DNA from 3 places in the Pseudarthrobacter sp. 01T43 genome. Region 2 is predicted to be linked to each of the others. Evidence: riboswitches for the same ligand, from Rfam matches in the RefSeq annotation. Region 2 holds a riboswitch; each other region holds the start of a gene.
What was found. A riboswitch is a leader RNA that binds a small molecule or an ion and turns the genes downstream of it on or off. The one in region 2 is predicted to bind cyclic di-AMP.

Region 1 (5,184 bases), on a different contig from region 2:
TCCCACGGGTGTACACCTGTCCGAAGCCAACCGGCTTTACCTGGCAGCCAAGCGGAACCACACCGCGCATACCATCGACCTCCCGGCTGTGGACCTCCCCGGGGGCGCCGCGATTCCGACGCAGGACGAGCTTCTGGCCCGGGTGGACGCAATGATTCCCCGGTTGCGGGAGCGGGCAGGCGAAACCGAAGAGCTCCGCCGCATCCCGGCCGCAACCATTGCCGAACTGAAGGCCGCGGGCGTGTTCCAGATGCTTGCGCCGAAGGCCGTGGGCGGGTTCGGGATGGGGCTTGAAACCTATGTGCAGGTGGTGCGCCGCCTCGCGCAGGGGGACGCCTCGACTGCATGGAGCGTCGGCCACCTTGTGGAACACGTGTGGATGCTGGCGAGGTGGCCTCAACGGGCACAAGACGAAGTATTCGCCAATGGCCCCGCCCCCTTGGCTGCGGCAACAGGAGCCCCTCCCGGATCAGCGGAGAAGGTTCCGGGCGGGTTCGCAATTTCCGGCCGCTGGAGCTTCGCCTCCGGCGTGATGCATTCTGACTGGGCGCTCCTGGCAGTGCAGCACGGCGACGTCCGCCTTCAGTGCCTGGTCCCCATGGCGGACCTGGAACTGCTGGACGTGTGGCACACGGCGGGCCTTCGGGGGACCGGCAGCAACGATCTCAGGGCTGATGCCCTGTTCGTCCCGGAGCACCGCGCCCTCGAGTGGAAGCTGTTGGCGGCCGCTGACAACCCGGGAAGCTTCATCCATCCGGATGCCAGTATCCATTACCCCATGGCCACATTCCTGAACATGGTTGCGCCGGCGGCAGCTCTCGGTGCTGCCGAGCATGCCCTGGACGAGTTCCGCAAGCTGATGATGGTACGCAAGGTCAAGCAGACCGTGGAGAAACGCCAGGCGGACTCGCCCCTCGCCCAGGCCCGGTTCACCCAGGCGTACGGCCAGGTTGCCACCGCACGCCTGCACTGGGAAGAAGCTGTCCGGGTGGTTTCCTCGTCCTTCGGACGCCGGCCAGTTGCCTTCACTGATGAAGAGCGCGCGCGGTACCGGCTCTCGCTCGGCCTCAGCGGCCAAGCCTCGGCCGAGGCGGTCCGGCTCATCCTGACCGGCTCAGGCGGCAGCGTGCACCGCCTGACGCACCCGCTCCAGCGGATCCAGCGTGACGTCAACGTGCTGCTGAACCACGCATCGCTGACCATGGACCCGATCCTGGAACAGGCCGGCCGCGGACTCCTGGATCTCGGGTTTACGATTCCCGCAGAACAGTTCTAGTCGGCGCGGTTCCGATTCACTGGAAGTCAGCCAGCCACAGGTCCGGGCCGAACACTTCGTACTGGACATCCTTGGCTGGAACGCCCTTGGCGATCAACGCACTCCGCACCGATTTCAGGAACGGCAGAGGTCCGCACAGGTAGTATTCGGCGTCCAGCGGCAGCTCCACGGCATTGACGTCCATGAACCCCTTGAAGCTTGATCCGGACGGGTCCTGATCCTCTGCCGGATTCACGAACCAACTGTGCAGGGATCCCTCAGGCAGCCGGCCGATGTCCTCGGTGACCTGCTGGCGGAGCGGAAACGAGTCCGGACTTTCGTCAGCGTGCAGGAGCATCACCCGGCGCTGCGAGCCGGCCTTCACCAGGTGGGAGAGCATCCCGGCCATGGGGGTGATGCCGATGCCGGCGCTGGCCAGCACCACAGGCCGGTCGGTGTACTCCAGCACCACATCGCCGAAGGGTGCTGAAAGCACCACTTCATCGCCGACATTGACGTCCTGGTGCAGGAGGTTGGACATCTCGCCGTCAGGAGTGGCGAGTCCATGGACCCTCTTAACAGCGAACTGCCGGTGCTGTCCGTCATCGGCGCGGGTCAGGCTGTACTGGCGCGGCTGATGTACGCCATCCTTCATGGGCATCTTGATGGTCACGTACTGCCCGGGGAGGGACGGCTTCACGTCCCGTTCGTCGGTCCGTTCCACAACAAATGTGACGACGTCGGCCGTCTCCTGGATGCGCTGGGCCACCCGCCAGGTGCGCCAGATGGTATCCGGGGAAAGGTGCACGGCGCCGTAGAGCCCGCGCTCCTTGTTGATCAGCAGGTTCCCCATCAGCCAGTACACCTCGTCCCAGGCCGCCGCGACCTCCGGGGTGACAGCGTCCCCGAGCACGTCCACGATGGCCCAGAACAGATGGTCGTGGACGATCTGGTACTGGTCCGGGCTCAGGCCAAGCGAGACGTGCTTGTGGGCAACGCGGGACAACAGGTGGTCCGGCAGTTGGTCCGGCTTATCCACGAGGTAGGTGGCGAAGGCGGCGATGGATCCGGCCAGCGCCTGTTGCTGGCGGCCGTCAGCCTGGTTTCCGCGGTTGAAGAGGCCGTCGAGCAGGTCCGGCCTGGCCTCGAACATGTGTTTGTAGAACCGTTTGGCGATTTCCTCGATATTTGCACCCACCACAGGCAGCGTTGCCTTGATGACGGGGAGGGCAGTGTCAGAGAGCATGGTGCGTCCTTCCTTGATGACCGGCTGAACCCAGCGTCAGTCGTCGTGGCTGTGCCAATCTAACAGGCTGAGCCGGCTTGGAGAAGGGCCGGGACGGCGGCGGCATTGCCTTGCAGGACGGCGTGTTTCGGAGCGGGATGTCGCATCACGTGGCAGGCGGCTACCGAGTTGCCGGGTCTGAAGGGATGCCCTGGAACCACCGCTGTGACGCATCAGCTCACTGCCTACCCGGGCGTGGATCACGCCGTCCACCATGGCACTGGGAAACGGAGTAACCAGACCTGGGCGACTGCTGCCTGGAATGACATGCTGTCCTGGTTCGGGCAGCACGTCCGAGTATGCAGCAGCGGCCGACGACGGCGGGCGGCTGGGTGCCGCGCGCCGCCGTCCAGCCGGCTGGGGTCACGCTACGTGGACGAAGGATGCGCCGGGGAGCCAGCTGAGGGAGTGGACCTGGGTCTTGAAACCGTCCACGCCGCCGCTGACAACCTGGCCGTTTCCGGCGAAGACGCCGACGTGTCCGGCGGTTATCACCAGGTCGCCCGGGGCGGGCGTGCCAACAACGCTTCCGTACTGGAAGAACTGGCCCGGGGCCAGGTCTCCGACACTCTTGCCGACTGAGCGCAGTGCCTTCTCCACCATGGCGGTGCAGTCCTGCTGTACCCCGATCTGGGAGTAGGCATTGGCCAGGATTCCCGCGCCAACTGAGCCGGCCGGGGCCTGGGCCGGTGCTGACGTTGAGGCCAGCTTGATGCCGGTGTTCGTGGGGGCAGCCGGGGCCGCGGCGGCCTTCGCTGCCGGAGCCGGTGCTGCGGCCGGAGCCGGGGCCGCGACGGCCTGCCCGGCGCTGGGGATCTGAATCTGGTTGCCCGGGTAGATGATCGACGTCAGCGACAGGCCATTGGCGGTCAGGACGTCGTTCAGTGCTACGCCGTTGGCCGCGGAGATCTGGCCGAGGGTGTCGCCGGAGACGACGGTGTGGATGTTGGCCGCGGCCGGTGCAGGGGCCGGAGCCACGGCTGCTGCCGGTGCACTTACCTGGCCCTGGGCAGCGGCTGTTCCGGAGTTGTCAGGTCCTTGGACGCCGGCGTGGGCCGGGGCGCTGAAGCCGAAAAACAGTCCGGATGCGGCAGCGACTACAAGGGCCGGCCGGCCGATCATCAGGGCGCGGGACGTGGTGGTGGTGGCTGCACGATGGCGTGCGGCAGTGTACTTCTTGGACATGGTTGATTGCCTCTCCCATGCCTGCGGGGTGAGCTGTCGGGTTCGGGTTGGAGAGACCCGGCCGGGATCGCCGCCATGATGGACGGGACGATTGCCGACTTAACCCCAAGGCCTCAGTAGGCCGTGGAAACGTGGTTCCCCCGTCCCTGCCAGTTGCATTGCGTCTGGGGTCCCGGGTCAGTGGCAGGGCTCGGCATACTGACGGGAATGTCCTGGCTTTGAACCAGGGCACCGAACGACCATAACCGGTACTTTTCCCCAATGTCACATTCCGATAACGGAATGTAGGGCCAAAATTCACCCCGCTAACGTGTTGGATTTTTCCTGCGTTCGCCACGACGGTGCAGGTCACCGCCCGGGATCCGTATATTCCCGGTCAGGTCATCCAACTGATCGTCGAATCTCAAAATACGCACGGCTGAAGGCGTTCCGGGCGCCGAAAATGGTAAGAGAGCACCACTTCCCGATGCCCGCCGCCGGTTCGCTGGGCATGCCAACCGGCGGCAATGGCCGCCGGAATCCCGGACTTGCCCGGTAAGCTCACGAACTATGTCCCTGTCTGCGCAAAAATTGCGGCTGCCCGGTCTCACGGCGGTACTTGCCCTGTCTGTGGCCACATCGTTCTCCTTGCTACCCGCGCACGCATCGGACCAGGCCCCTCACGGTGGGTTTCCGTCCTGGCAGGACGTGGAGAAGGCCAGGCACAGCGAGGCCGGCACGGCCGCCGAAGTCACCAGAATTGGGGATCTGCTCGGTGGCCTGCAAACTCAGGCGGAGTCCCTGGGCAATGCCGCCGTAGCCGCTGCTGCCGAATACGCTGTGGCACAGTCCGCTCTTCAGGCAGCCAGTTCCAGGGTGGATGCACTGGCAGGCCAGGTGGCCCATGCCCACGATGAATCGAGCCGGCACAAGAAAGAGATCGGGGCCCTTGCTGTGCAGTCTTACAAGACCGGTGGCACAAACCTGGGTTTTTTCGTGGCGCTCGACGCCATGCAGACCAACAGTCTCCACGGCCTTGACATCGTCCGGATCATCAGTGACAAGACGGCGCTTCTGGTCCACAAATCAGCGGAGTCGGAACGAATCTCGGCAGCGCTGGCAGAGCAGGAGCGTGCCGCAAAGACTGAGCGCGAACGGCTCGCCGGCGTCGCCGAAGCCAAGCTTGGCTCAGCCCGGACAGCCCAGCGCTCGATGTCCCAGCAGGTCGCGGAGCAACAGCAGCACAGCGATGAACTCACCGCCCAACTCGCCTCACTCAAAGGAACCACCGCAGCAGTGGAAGGAGAATTCCGGCAAGGCCAGGCTGCCCAGGCCGCCTACGAGGTGTCGCAGGCGGCCAAGCGGGCGGCAGCGGAAGAGCAGGCGCGCCGGCAGGCTGATGCCGCCGCCAGGGCTGCCGCCCAGGCCCCGGCGAACCCGGCGCCCCAGAACCCGGCGCCCGGAGTCCCCGTTCCAGCAC
Region 2 (5,184 bases):
GTTCATATCCAGCATTCAGAACGAGAGTGCGCATGCACTTACCTCTTTGTGGCCGCACCCGTCAGGGGCACGAGGGCCGGCTGCCCCCGGCATATCCGGGCTATGGATCGACACCACAAGAGTAAACAAAAAATACCCGGAAAAACTAATCGCCCGGTCCGACCGTTCCGACGTGTCGAGGCCGCCACCTGCCCGCCCGGTTCCGGCAGGGCAAGAGACAGCAAAGGACCCCCGCCATCAGGCGGAGGTCCTTTGAAAGCTCAAACAGTTGCTAGGACACGCGGATGAAAACCGGTCCTGAGCCAACGTTGGCACTGAACACAACGGTCTGGTTGCCGTTGTAGCCGCCGTGCACGGCCTGTCCGTTGCCTGCGTAGACAGCAATGTGGGCCATGCCTGAGCCGCCGTTTGCGTAGTAGATCAGATCGCCGGGCTGTGCTTCTGCTGCACTCACGGTGCGGCCCAGGGAGAGGTAGCCGGCGGGCCAGTCGTGGAAGTGGATTCCTACAGCGGCCAGCGAGTTGGTCACCAGCATGGTGCAGTCCTGGTTGACACCCAACTGGGCGTACGCAGCGGACAGGATGGCCTGGCCCTTACCGCTGGCAGCGACCGGTGCGGCCGGTGCTGCGGGAGCGGAAGAGGCCACCTTGATGGCTGCCGCGGGCGTGGCCGCGGGAGCGGCGGCGGCCGGCGCCTCAACAACGGCCGCGGGCTCTTCAACGGGAGCCGGCGTGGTGGTGACTGCCGGCTTCTCGTAGGAGATGGCAATGGTGGATTCAGCCGAAATGACGGCCGGTGCCGCGACGCCAACCTCAACGGTGGGGGCCGCTTCGTGCTGAACACCGGTGTCGGCGGCGTTAGCCGCGATACCACTGGTCAGGACCAGGCCGGAAGCAGCGGCGATAACCGCGGCCTGACGGCCCATGCCGCCGGCGTTGTCGCCGACTGCCTTGGCAATGACAGCCAGCGAGTTGGTCTTGGTGACCTCGGCGCGGTGCCGTGCAACAGCTGCACGAGTAGTCATTAATGTTTCTCTCTTTCGTGTTCCTCAGCACCGCGGTAGCAGGCATAAGGGCTTTGGACGCGCCGGCATCTTGGGGGTACGCCGGCACGCCCCGAACGGGGATTCAGTATGGGTTTCCGCGAGGAAGAGTCCCTGCAGCGCAAGACTGCAGGGACAAAGGCGCAGGGAAGTTACTTCGCCAGGGTGAAGAAGGAGGAGGTGCCCGTTGCAGCAGCAGCGTGCAGCATGGTGCCCTGCGAGGGGTTCAGTGCGCTGATCATCATGCCGTTGCCGACGTAGATGCCCACGTGGGCGCCGCCGTTTTGCATAACCAGGTCACCGGGAGCGGGCGTGGAGGTGGGCCGCATAACGGTCCAGGCGTTCGTGCGGGGAATGCTGATGCCGGCCTGGGCGTAGACCCACTGCGTGAAGCCCGAGCAGTCCCAGCCGTTGGGAGTGGTGCCACCCCACAGGTAGGGGTGGCCGATGCCGGTGTAGGCAATGGCTGCCAGGCCCGACGCAGCTGCGGAGGAAACGGTATCCGCAAGCTTGGCCGATGCGTCCTTGGTCGCGTCGGCAGCCGGTGCACCAGCAGCCCGGGCTGCTGTTTCCGTAGCGGTGGACTGCGCACGCACCCGTTCGATCACGGGCGCGGCCGTGGTCTTGACCACCGGGCGCTCGAAGGAGACGGTGGCGGTGGGTGCGGCGGTCACGGCAAGCGCAGCCTGTGCGGATCCGGACTCGGTGGACGCGGACACACCAGCGGTGGTGTCAGCGGCGTTGGCCGGAAGCCCCATGGTCAGGATGAGACCTGACGCGGCTGCAATGACTGCAGCCTGGCGACCTACGGTCCCGGCATTTGCACTGACTGCCTTGGACACGGAGCCCAAAGGATTGGTGCGAACCGTTTGCGCACGGTGGCGCGCAGAATTATGGCGTGAAGACACGAAGGTAGCCTCTCCCAATGCCTGCGAGGTGAGCTGTCGGATTCGGATGGGAGTTCACCCGGCCGCGCCGCTTCCTGGGAAGCTTTGCGACTTAACCCCAAGGCCTTCAGAATCGAAGACCAAAATTGGTTCCCCCGCCCCTGCCAGACGATGTCATGCGAACGGACCTTGAGCGGTGGCAGAGCTAGGCAATCCACTCAAGAACGTCAACTTCGGAAAAGTTGACGCGCTTTAGACGTTACAGGAGATCAGAGCCAATGTCACATTCAGGTCACGGCATGTCACCGAGATTTGAGAGCTGACCATCATTTGAGCTCAGAGCCATCCGGTGGGATCAACGACGTCGCCGTTGACCTGAACCTCGAAGTGGAGGTGGCAACCGGTGGAGGCGCCCGTGGTGCCGCTGAGGGCCACAACCTGGCCGCGGGTCACGGTCTGGCCGACCTTGACGGCGAACGAGGACAAGTGGTTGTACGTGGTTTCCAGTCCGTTGCCATGGTCCACCACGACGCGGTTACCGCCGCCATACTGGTGCCAGCCAACAAATGTCACAGTTCCGCTGGCAGCAGCCATCACCTGGGTCCCGCACTGCGCCACGTAGTCCTGGCCGCGGTGGAAGTCACCGGTACCACCGGTGATAGGGCTGACGCGGAACCCGAAAGGCGACGCGGTGATCATCTGGGCCAACGGCGGGCCAAGGGTTCCGGCGGAGGCCGCACGCGTGATGGACCCGACTGACTGGGCGCTCAACAGCTGCTTGAGCTTGCCGTCCGGGTCGCCTTGGGTAACAACGGAAGAGCGGCTGAAGTCAATCTGCGCGCCAGCTTCGGCGGAAATCTCAGGCTGCGGAGCGGCCGACACTGCCGAAACGGACTGGCCGGGCTGCTGGTCCGCCATGACCGGGCCCGTTACCGGAACGGTCACGGTCAGGAGCAGGCCCGTTGCGGCAAGGGCGATGCCGGCTTTCTGCCCTACGCCGCTGGCGGCGGCGAAATCGGTCACCTGCCGGAATGCACCCCGGCGGCGGCGCGCTTCGCGCTGCGGATCGCGGGGCCTCTCCGCGGTGGAATCCCCGACCGTGCGAGGCGCCGAAGCAGGGCCCGCCGCGCGGCGGCGGCCCCTTGAGTATTGCGTGGTCAAGAATGTTCCTCTCTGGATAGCCTGCGAAGTTAGCTGTCGGATTCGGATCAGAGAGTTCAAAGACCCGGCCCGCCGCTGCAAGCACTTCGCGCAGAAATATCCCGTGAGGATCCCTCGCTGGAAGAGGCTTGCTGCTGACGGACTTCACCCCAAGGCAGCCTTGCGACTGCCGGTTGTGGTTCCCCCGCCTCTGCCAGTTGGTGACTCGTGCACCTGATTCGCTGGCAGAGCTCGGCTCCGGATCAGGTAACGCTTTTGTATCGACGCTTGGTTTCAAACTATAGGCGATCAAAACGGACAGTAACAATTCCGTTATATTTGCGGAATGGCAGAAGTTGCGCTAGCCCAAAGAGGATCGGCCGCGCCACAGGACCGCTTCATGTGACTGCGGCGGGTTTCAGCTAACCGAAACGAAAACGTGGGCCGCGACTTCCGGTGGCAGTTCGAGCGCGCCCTCGATCCCCGGAACCCGTACGGAAATGTACTCCCCTACGCGCTCCAGCGAGACCGCCGCGCCGGGCCTGATTCCGCCTTCATCCAGCTGTACCAACAACTCAGGTTCCACCTGGATGGGCTCAGCCAGCCTGCTGATCGTGACACTCGACGTCGGCCCGTATCCGCGCATGGCCTCAACGAGATTAATCACACCAGTTTCAGGGAGGGCGGCAGCTCCGCCCAGCGCGGCCAGCCCGGGGATGGGATTGCCGTAGGGCGACTTGGTGGGGTGGTCAAGGAGTTGGTAGATGCGCCGTTCCACCCGCTCGCTCATCACGTGCTCCCAGCGGCACGCTTCATCATGAACGTAGGCCCAGTCCAAGCCAATAACGTCAGCCAGGAGGCGCTCCGCGAGCCGGTGCTTGCGCATCACCTCGGTGGCGCGCTTGCGGCCGGTCTCGGTGAGTTCCAAATGACGGTCCCCGGACACCACAACCAAACCGTCGCGTTCCATCCGCCCGACGGTTTGGGAAACGGTGGGTCCGGAGTGGCGCAGCCGCTCGGCGATGCGTGCGCGAAGAGCAACGATGTTCTCTTCCTCAAGCTCCAAAATGGTTCGAAGATACATCTCCGTGGTATCGATCAGATCCGTCATCCAGCTCAGCTCCTCGAGCACAGTACCTTGCGTTGACCCACCGTATCGCGTTCAAGCCGCAGAGAGGTCCAGTAAAAAGCTTAACCTATTTTGAATTTGTCCGGATAATCGCCCTAGGCTGCGAATCGTCTCACTGACCAGACTATGACGGCGCCGGTTGCCGCCCGATCCAAGGTTTCAGGCAGAATAAAAGCGGCCCTCGTTGCAGTCGCCGCTGACTGCCGGCCACCCCACCGTCCCGGACGTCAACCACGTCCATGCCGAATTTGGAGCCCTTGTGAGCGAAACCAGCATCACTATTCCTGCCGATCTCCTGCCCAAGGACGGACGCTTCGGCGCGGGACCTTCCAAGGTCAGGCCGGAGCAGCTTGAGGCCCTCTCAGCAGCGTCCCGGACAATCCTCGGTACTTCCCACCGCCAGGCGCCCGTCAAGAACCTGGTGGGTTCCGTTCGCGAGGGCCTCAGCCAGTTCTTCCGCGCCCCGGAGGGCTACGAGGTTATCCTGGGCGTCGGCGGCTCCACGGCATTCTGGGACATCGCAGCCTTCGGCCTGGTGGAAAAGAAGGCCCAGCACCTGTCGTTCGGCGAGTTTGGCTCCAAGTTCGCCTCGGCCACCAACAAGGCGCCCTTCCTGGAGGCCTCCTCCATCATCAAGTCCGAGCCCGGCACCCGCCCGGATGCCCGGGCGGAGGCCGGCGTTGACGTCTACGCGTGGCCGCAGAACGAGACGTCCACGGGCGTTGCAGCTCCGGTCAAACGCGTCGAGGGCACCGACGCCGGCTCGCTGGTCGTGGTGGATGCGACGTCCGCCGCCGGTGGGCTGGACGTGGACGTTGCCGAGTCGGATGTGTACTACTTCGCCCCGCAGAAGAACTTTGCGTCAGACGGCGGCCTGTGGCTGGGCCTGTTCTCCCCCGCCGCACTGGAACGCGCAGCGCGGATCAAGGCGAGCGGCCGCTGGATCCCGGACTTCCTGGACCTCCAGACGGCCATCGATAACTCCA
Region 3 (5,184 bases), on a different contig from region 2:
CAAGCAGCTCCAGGTGCTGCTGGTGGTTCCCGGTTTTGCCCTTGCCTACGCCGTGGCGGCGCCGGGAGGAATCGGCCGACGCCTGCTCCGGCTGGCGGGGGCGGGAGCAGCCATGCTGGCCTCCGCCGGCTGGTGGCTCCTCGCTGTGGAGCTGACGCCGGCGAATCTGCGACCCTACATTGGCGGTTCGCAGCACAATTCGATCCTTGAGCTCACGCTCGGTTACAACGGTTTGGGCCGCCTGACCGGCGACGAAACCGGCAGCGTGGGCGGCGGAAACGGCTGGGGGATCCCCGGCCTGTTGCGGATGTTCAACAGCGAATTCGGCGGCCAGATCGCGTGGTTGCTGCCTTCCGTCCTGCTCCTCGCCGCCGGCCTGCTGTGGGTTGGCCGCCGCGCACCGCGCACGGACCCTGTGCGCGCCTCGGTCATGGTGTGGGGCTCGTGGGTGCTGGTCACCGCGTTGGTGTTCAGTTTCATGGCCGGCATCATCCACCCGTATTACGCGGTGGCGCTGGCGCCCGGAATCGCGGGGCTGACCGGGCTGGGCGGTGTCCTTCTCTGGCAGCACCGGCGGCAGTCCGTCGCGGCCCTGCTACTTTCCGCTGCAGTCGCGGCTGCGGCATTGATGGCCTTCGACCTGTTGGGCACTACCGCTGCATACGGTCCGTGGCTCCGCTGGCTGGTTCTGATCGGCGGGCTCGCCGGCGCCGCGGGTGTGCTGTTTGGTAGGCTCCTGCAGATCCGTTTCGTTCAGCGGACGACGGCGGTCCTCGCCGTCGCGGCATCCCTCGCGGGTCCGCTGGCCTTCTCGCTTTCAACTGCGGCCGCGGCCCACAGCGGCGCGATCGTCAGTGCCGGGCCGCTGACAAGCGCAGGCGGTTTCCGTCCTGGCGCGACTGCGGCGGGCGGATTCGGTGGCGCTGCCGGCGGGGCGCGCAACGGCTTCGGCACCAACGGCGTTGGCCCCAACGGCACCGGGCAGGGCGGATCCGGTCAGGGCGGCCCCGGGGGGAACGCCGGCGGCGGTAATCGGCAAGCCGGCGGAATGGGTGGCCTCCTCGGGGCAACCACGCCGTCGTCCGAGCTTGTTGCAGCGCTGAAAGATGGTGCGTCCGGCTACACCTGGGCAGCTGCCGTCGTGGGTTCGAACAACGCGGCCGGCTACCAACTGGCCACGGAACTACCGATTATGGCCGTGGGCGGCTTCAACGGAACAGACCCCTCCCCCACCGTTGCCCAGTTCCAGGATCTGGTGAGGCAAGGCAGGGTGCATTACTTCATTGCCAGCGGGAATATGCGGTCCACCAGCGGATCGGACGCGCCGTCCCAGATAGCCCAATGGGTGGCGGCGAACTTCCCGGCGCAGACCATCGGCGGCACCACGGTCTACGCCTTGGCCGGATAGACCGGAATGGGCTGAGTAAGCCCGACGGACTGAAAACGGGTTGGCGGCCGCGAAGGGGCCGCCCCCCATTGTGGCGGTCACAAAGCGCGCTTGCCGATCGACGCAAGGCAACACGCCGCCGTCGTGATCCTCGTTACCGAAATGTGACTTAATCGCCATGCTCCTGTACCGTCGATAGAGTGCGGATCCCGTTCGGGCCGCACATCCGGATGACGCCAAGCTCTGCCGCTTCCCGGATTCCGTTCGATCGAGGCAGAGGCGGGGGACCCAGAGTCCCGGGCTTTTATTGTCGCCCTTGGGGTGAAGCCAGCACGTGATCTTCCGTGTGGCCGGATGCCCTCATCCGAACCCGACAGCTAACTCCGCAGGTGTGAGAGGCGATCAACCATGTCTGAATCCAAGGTACAAACGCGCCCGCAGGACGGGTCAACCAAACTTCGCAACCGAATTCCCTCGCTGGGACAGCGTGCAGCCGTGCTCGGCACGGCGTGCGCCCTCCTGATCGGGTTGGGTGCAGCGGGCCAGGCGTCCGAATCCGGCGCGCTGACAGCGGTCAGCGATACCCAGAAGCTATCCACGGCCGACGTCGAGTCGCAGCTGACAATGGAAAAGGCCGAAATGCAGGCCAAGCCTGCGCCGGAACCCGCCGCTCCTGAGATCAGCGTTGCGCCGCAGGCCGCCGAGCCCGCACCTGCTCCCGCTCCGGCACCAGCGCCCGCTCCTGCACCAGCTCCCGTTCCTGCAGCTGCCCCCGCACCGGAGCCCGTTCCTGTTGTGGCCGTCAATGACCCCGCCGGAGCCCAGGCCTACGCCGCCGGCCAGCTGGCCAGCTACGGTTGGTCCGCTGACCAGATGCAGTGCCTGCACACACTGTGGACCAAGGAATCCGACTGGACCACCACAGCCACCAACGCCAGCAGTGGCGCGTACGGCATCGTCCAGTCGCTGCCAGCCGAGAAGATGGCGAGCGCCGGGGCGGACTACCTCACCAATTACCGCACGCAGATCAAATGGGGCCTGAACTACATCCAGGAGCGCTACCAGTCGCCGTGCGGCGCGCTGAACTTCCACCTGTCGCACAACTGGTACTAAACCCCATTCTGTCCTGAGCCCTACTCTTCGAAGTCCCGCCAGGATGCAGCAGGCCCTGAACCCCCGGTTCAGGGCCTGCTGTTTTTGTCTCCCCGCCGCCAGCCAGCCGTCCCGGCAGCCCCTGCTTCCTTCCCATGCTTCGGGCCGCCGGGTCATACTTGGCCCATGAAATTCACCACCACCATCATCGGCAGCGGCAACAAGGCAGGCATTGATGTTCCCGAGGGGGTGGTCGCGGCACTCGGGGCAGGCAAGCGTCCGCCCGTGGTGGTGACCATCAACGGCAAGAGCTACCGGAGCAGCATTGCGGTCATGGGCGGGCAGTATCTAATTGGAGTGAGCACGGCGAACCGGGACGTCACCGGCGTAGCGTCCGGTGACACGGTCGAAGTGGACGTTGAACTGGATACCCAGCCGCGCATCATCGAAGTCCCGGACGACCTCGCAGCCGCCCTGGCCGCCGACCCGGCCGCCCAGGCGTTCTACGGCACGCTGAACTACAGCACACAGCGCCGGTACGTGGAGCCGATCGGCGACGCCAAGACAGCGGAAACTCGGGCTCGTCGGATCATGAAGGTCGTAGCCGACCTCAAGGCCGGAAAGAAATGAGCCCCCGCCAATGCGTCCACCGCGCTGCTGCGTCGCCCAGGCGAATCAACCCCGAGGCTTCGCAGCCCTGGGCTTAGGTTCGCGGCCCGTGGCTTAGGCTCGCGGGGAGCTTAGGGTTGGCGGCCCGGAATGTACTGCACGGCCCACTTGTTGCCGTCGGGATCTGCAAAGTACACAAAATGGCCCCAATCCTGCACGTCCACGTCACTCACGTCCACCCCGTTGTTCTTGAGGTGCTCATGGGCGGCCTGGATGTCGGGGACCACCATCTGCAAGCTCGGGGCTGTGCCTGGCGGGGCGTCATTGAGCCCTTCCCCTATGCAGATCGAGCAGGCCGAGCCGGGCGGCGTCAGCTGGACAAAGCGGATGCCGTCGCTGGGCCGCTCGTCGTAATCAGCGTTGAACCCCACCTTGTTGACGTAAAAATCCTTCGCGCGGTCCACGTCGGATACAGGGACAAAGACAAGCTCGAGTTTCCAGTCCATCCGCACAGGCTAGCGGCGGGCTCCTGAATCCGGAAGGCCTTTTTGCCGTTGTGCCGGAAACTAGCCGGCGATGCCGTAGAGGCGGTCTCCTGCGTCGCCGAGCCCCGGCACAATGTAGGACTTCTCATTGAGCTTTTCGTCGATGGAGGCCAGAACGATGGTGACGTTGGAGTCAGCAAGTTCTTCTTCCAACTTCGCCAGGCCTTCCGGCGCGGCCAACAGGCAGATACAGGTGACGTCCGAGGCGCCGCGCTTGAAGAGGAATTTGATGGCTTCGCGCAGGGTGCCGCCGGTGGCCAACATGGGGTCCAGCACAAAGATCTGCCTGTCGGTGAGGTCCTCCGGCAGGCGTTCGGCGTAGGTGATGATGTCCAGGGTTTCCTCATCCCGGGCCATGCCCAAAAAACCCACCTCGGCCGTCGGGACCAGTTTGGTCATGCCCTCGAGCATGCCAAGGCCGGCGCGGAGGATGGGGACCACCAAGGGAGTGGGCTTGGTGAAGGCGGTGCCTATGGTGGTGCTCACCGGCGTCTCGATGGTCACAGGCTGGGTGCGGACATCGCGGGTGGCCTCGTAGGCGAGCAGGGTCACCAGCTCTTCCGTCAGCATCCGGAAGACCGGAGACGATGTGTTTTTGTCCCGCAGGACGGTGAGCTTATGGGCGACCAGCGGGTGGTCCACAACAAGAGTGCGCATGGGTCAAAACTATCATCCGGCGTTGCCCTTGCCGTGCCCGGTAATGCCGCCCTCCTCCACCACATCACGCACCACGGGCCGGTCAAACGTGGGTGCAGGCCCACGGTGTTCACGCCGCCGGAAGAAATGGAACAGGCGGTGCGCCAGGATCACAATTCCCACCCAGGCCAGGCCGAGCAGCCAGGCGGCAATGACGTCGGTGAGCCAGTGGTGGCCCAGGAAGACTCGGCTCAGACCCATGGCAATGATGAACAGCGTTCCGCCGGTGATCAATGACACCCGGACCAGCGTCCGTTGGAACTGCAGGCATGCCAGGTAGACCACCAGTCCGATGACCACTGTGGTGTTCAGCGTGTGGCCGCTGGGAAAGGACGGCGAGTTTTCGTAGGGCGGTACCGCATCGGCGTGGTCCGGCCGGGTGCGTCCCACCAACTTCTTCCCCACCGTGGTGGCAGTGATGGAGAACGCCGCGGCGCCGCCCACCAGGATCAGCGGCCGCCAGGTCCTTCCCAGGTACGTCAGCCAGGCGACAAGGATGCTGCCAAGAATCGGCATGCCGATCCCGCCACCGATATTCGTAAACCCTGTCACCACCGAATCCAGCCAAGGGTTCCGCAGGTCTTCGGCATACGACAGGGCAGGTTTGTCCAGGTTCGCCAGGCCGGCCTCGTCCACCACGTTGTCATACACTTCGGCACCCAAAACGGCCAGCGCCACAATGATCGCACCGCCAATCAGAAGCGTGATCGTCAACGCTGCATAGGGCCCAAACCATTTCCTCAACCGCTGCGGGAGGGTATCCACGTGGTGCTCCTGGCGTTAGTGCGTGGCAAACCGGATATCCATCGAAACTATCATTGAGCCATGGCGCCCGGCGAAATTAAACACAGCGAG

Region 1: another riboswitch for cyclic di-AMP. It lies ahead of AC1DIM_RS02410 (LysM peptidoglycan-binding domain-containing protein); the one in region 2 lies ahead of AC1DIM_RS16070 (M23 family metallopeptidase).
Region 3: another riboswitch for cyclic di-AMP. It lies ahead of AC1DIM_RS00350 (aggregation-promoting factor C-terminal-like domain-containing protein); the one in region 2 lies ahead of AC1DIM_RS16070 (M23 family metallopeptidase).

The regions. Positions count from the first base shown of each region.
Region 1 is NZ_JBFTPV010000002.1:168,569-173,752, forward strand. It holds gene ribA (GTP cyclohydrolase II RibA) at 1-1,276, shown strand, start outside; gene AC1DIM_RS02405 (globin domain-containing protein) at 1,293-2,501, opposite strand; gene AC1DIM_RS02410 (LysM peptidoglycan-binding domain-containing protein) at 2,904-3,725, opposite strand; cyclic di-AMP (ydaO/yuaA leader) riboswitch at 3,729-3,893, opposite strand; gene AC1DIM_RS02415 (aggregation-promoting factor C-terminal-like domain-containing protein) at 4,275-5,184, shown strand, end outside.
Region 2 is NZ_JBFTPV010000021.1:4,134-9,317, forward strand. It holds gene AC1DIM_RS16055 (HNH endonuclease) at 1-34, opposite strand, end outside; gene AC1DIM_RS16060 (NlpC/P60 family protein) at 272-1,024, opposite strand; gene AC1DIM_RS16065 (C40 family peptidase) at 1,195-1,884, opposite strand; cyclic di-AMP (ydaO/yuaA leader) riboswitch at 1,955-2,116, opposite strand; gene AC1DIM_RS16070 (M23 family metallopeptidase) at 2,266-3,090, opposite strand; cyclic di-AMP (ydaO/yuaA leader) riboswitch at 3,094-3,312, opposite strand; gene AC1DIM_RS16075 (iron-dependent transcriptional repressor DtxR) at 3,488-4,180, opposite strand; gene serC (phosphoserine transaminase) at 4,458-5,184, shown strand, end outside.
Region 3 is NZ_JBFTPV010000001.1:81,532-86,715, forward strand. It holds gene AC1DIM_RS00345 (ArnT family glycosyltransferase) at 1-1,408, shown strand, start outside; cyclic di-AMP (ydaO/yuaA leader) riboswitch at 1,629-1,790, shown strand; gene AC1DIM_RS00350 (aggregation-promoting factor C-terminal-like domain-containing protein) at 1,796-2,500, shown strand; gene AC1DIM_RS00355 (YdeI/OmpD-associated family protein) at 2,666-3,109, shown strand; gene AC1DIM_RS00360 (VOC family protein) at 3,220-3,594, opposite strand; gene upp (uracil phosphoribosyltransferase) at 3,655-4,290, opposite strand; gene AC1DIM_RS00370 (phosphatase PAP2 family protein) at 4,303-5,094, opposite strand; gene AC1DIM_RS00375 (nucleoside deaminase) at 5,155-5,184, shown strand, end outside.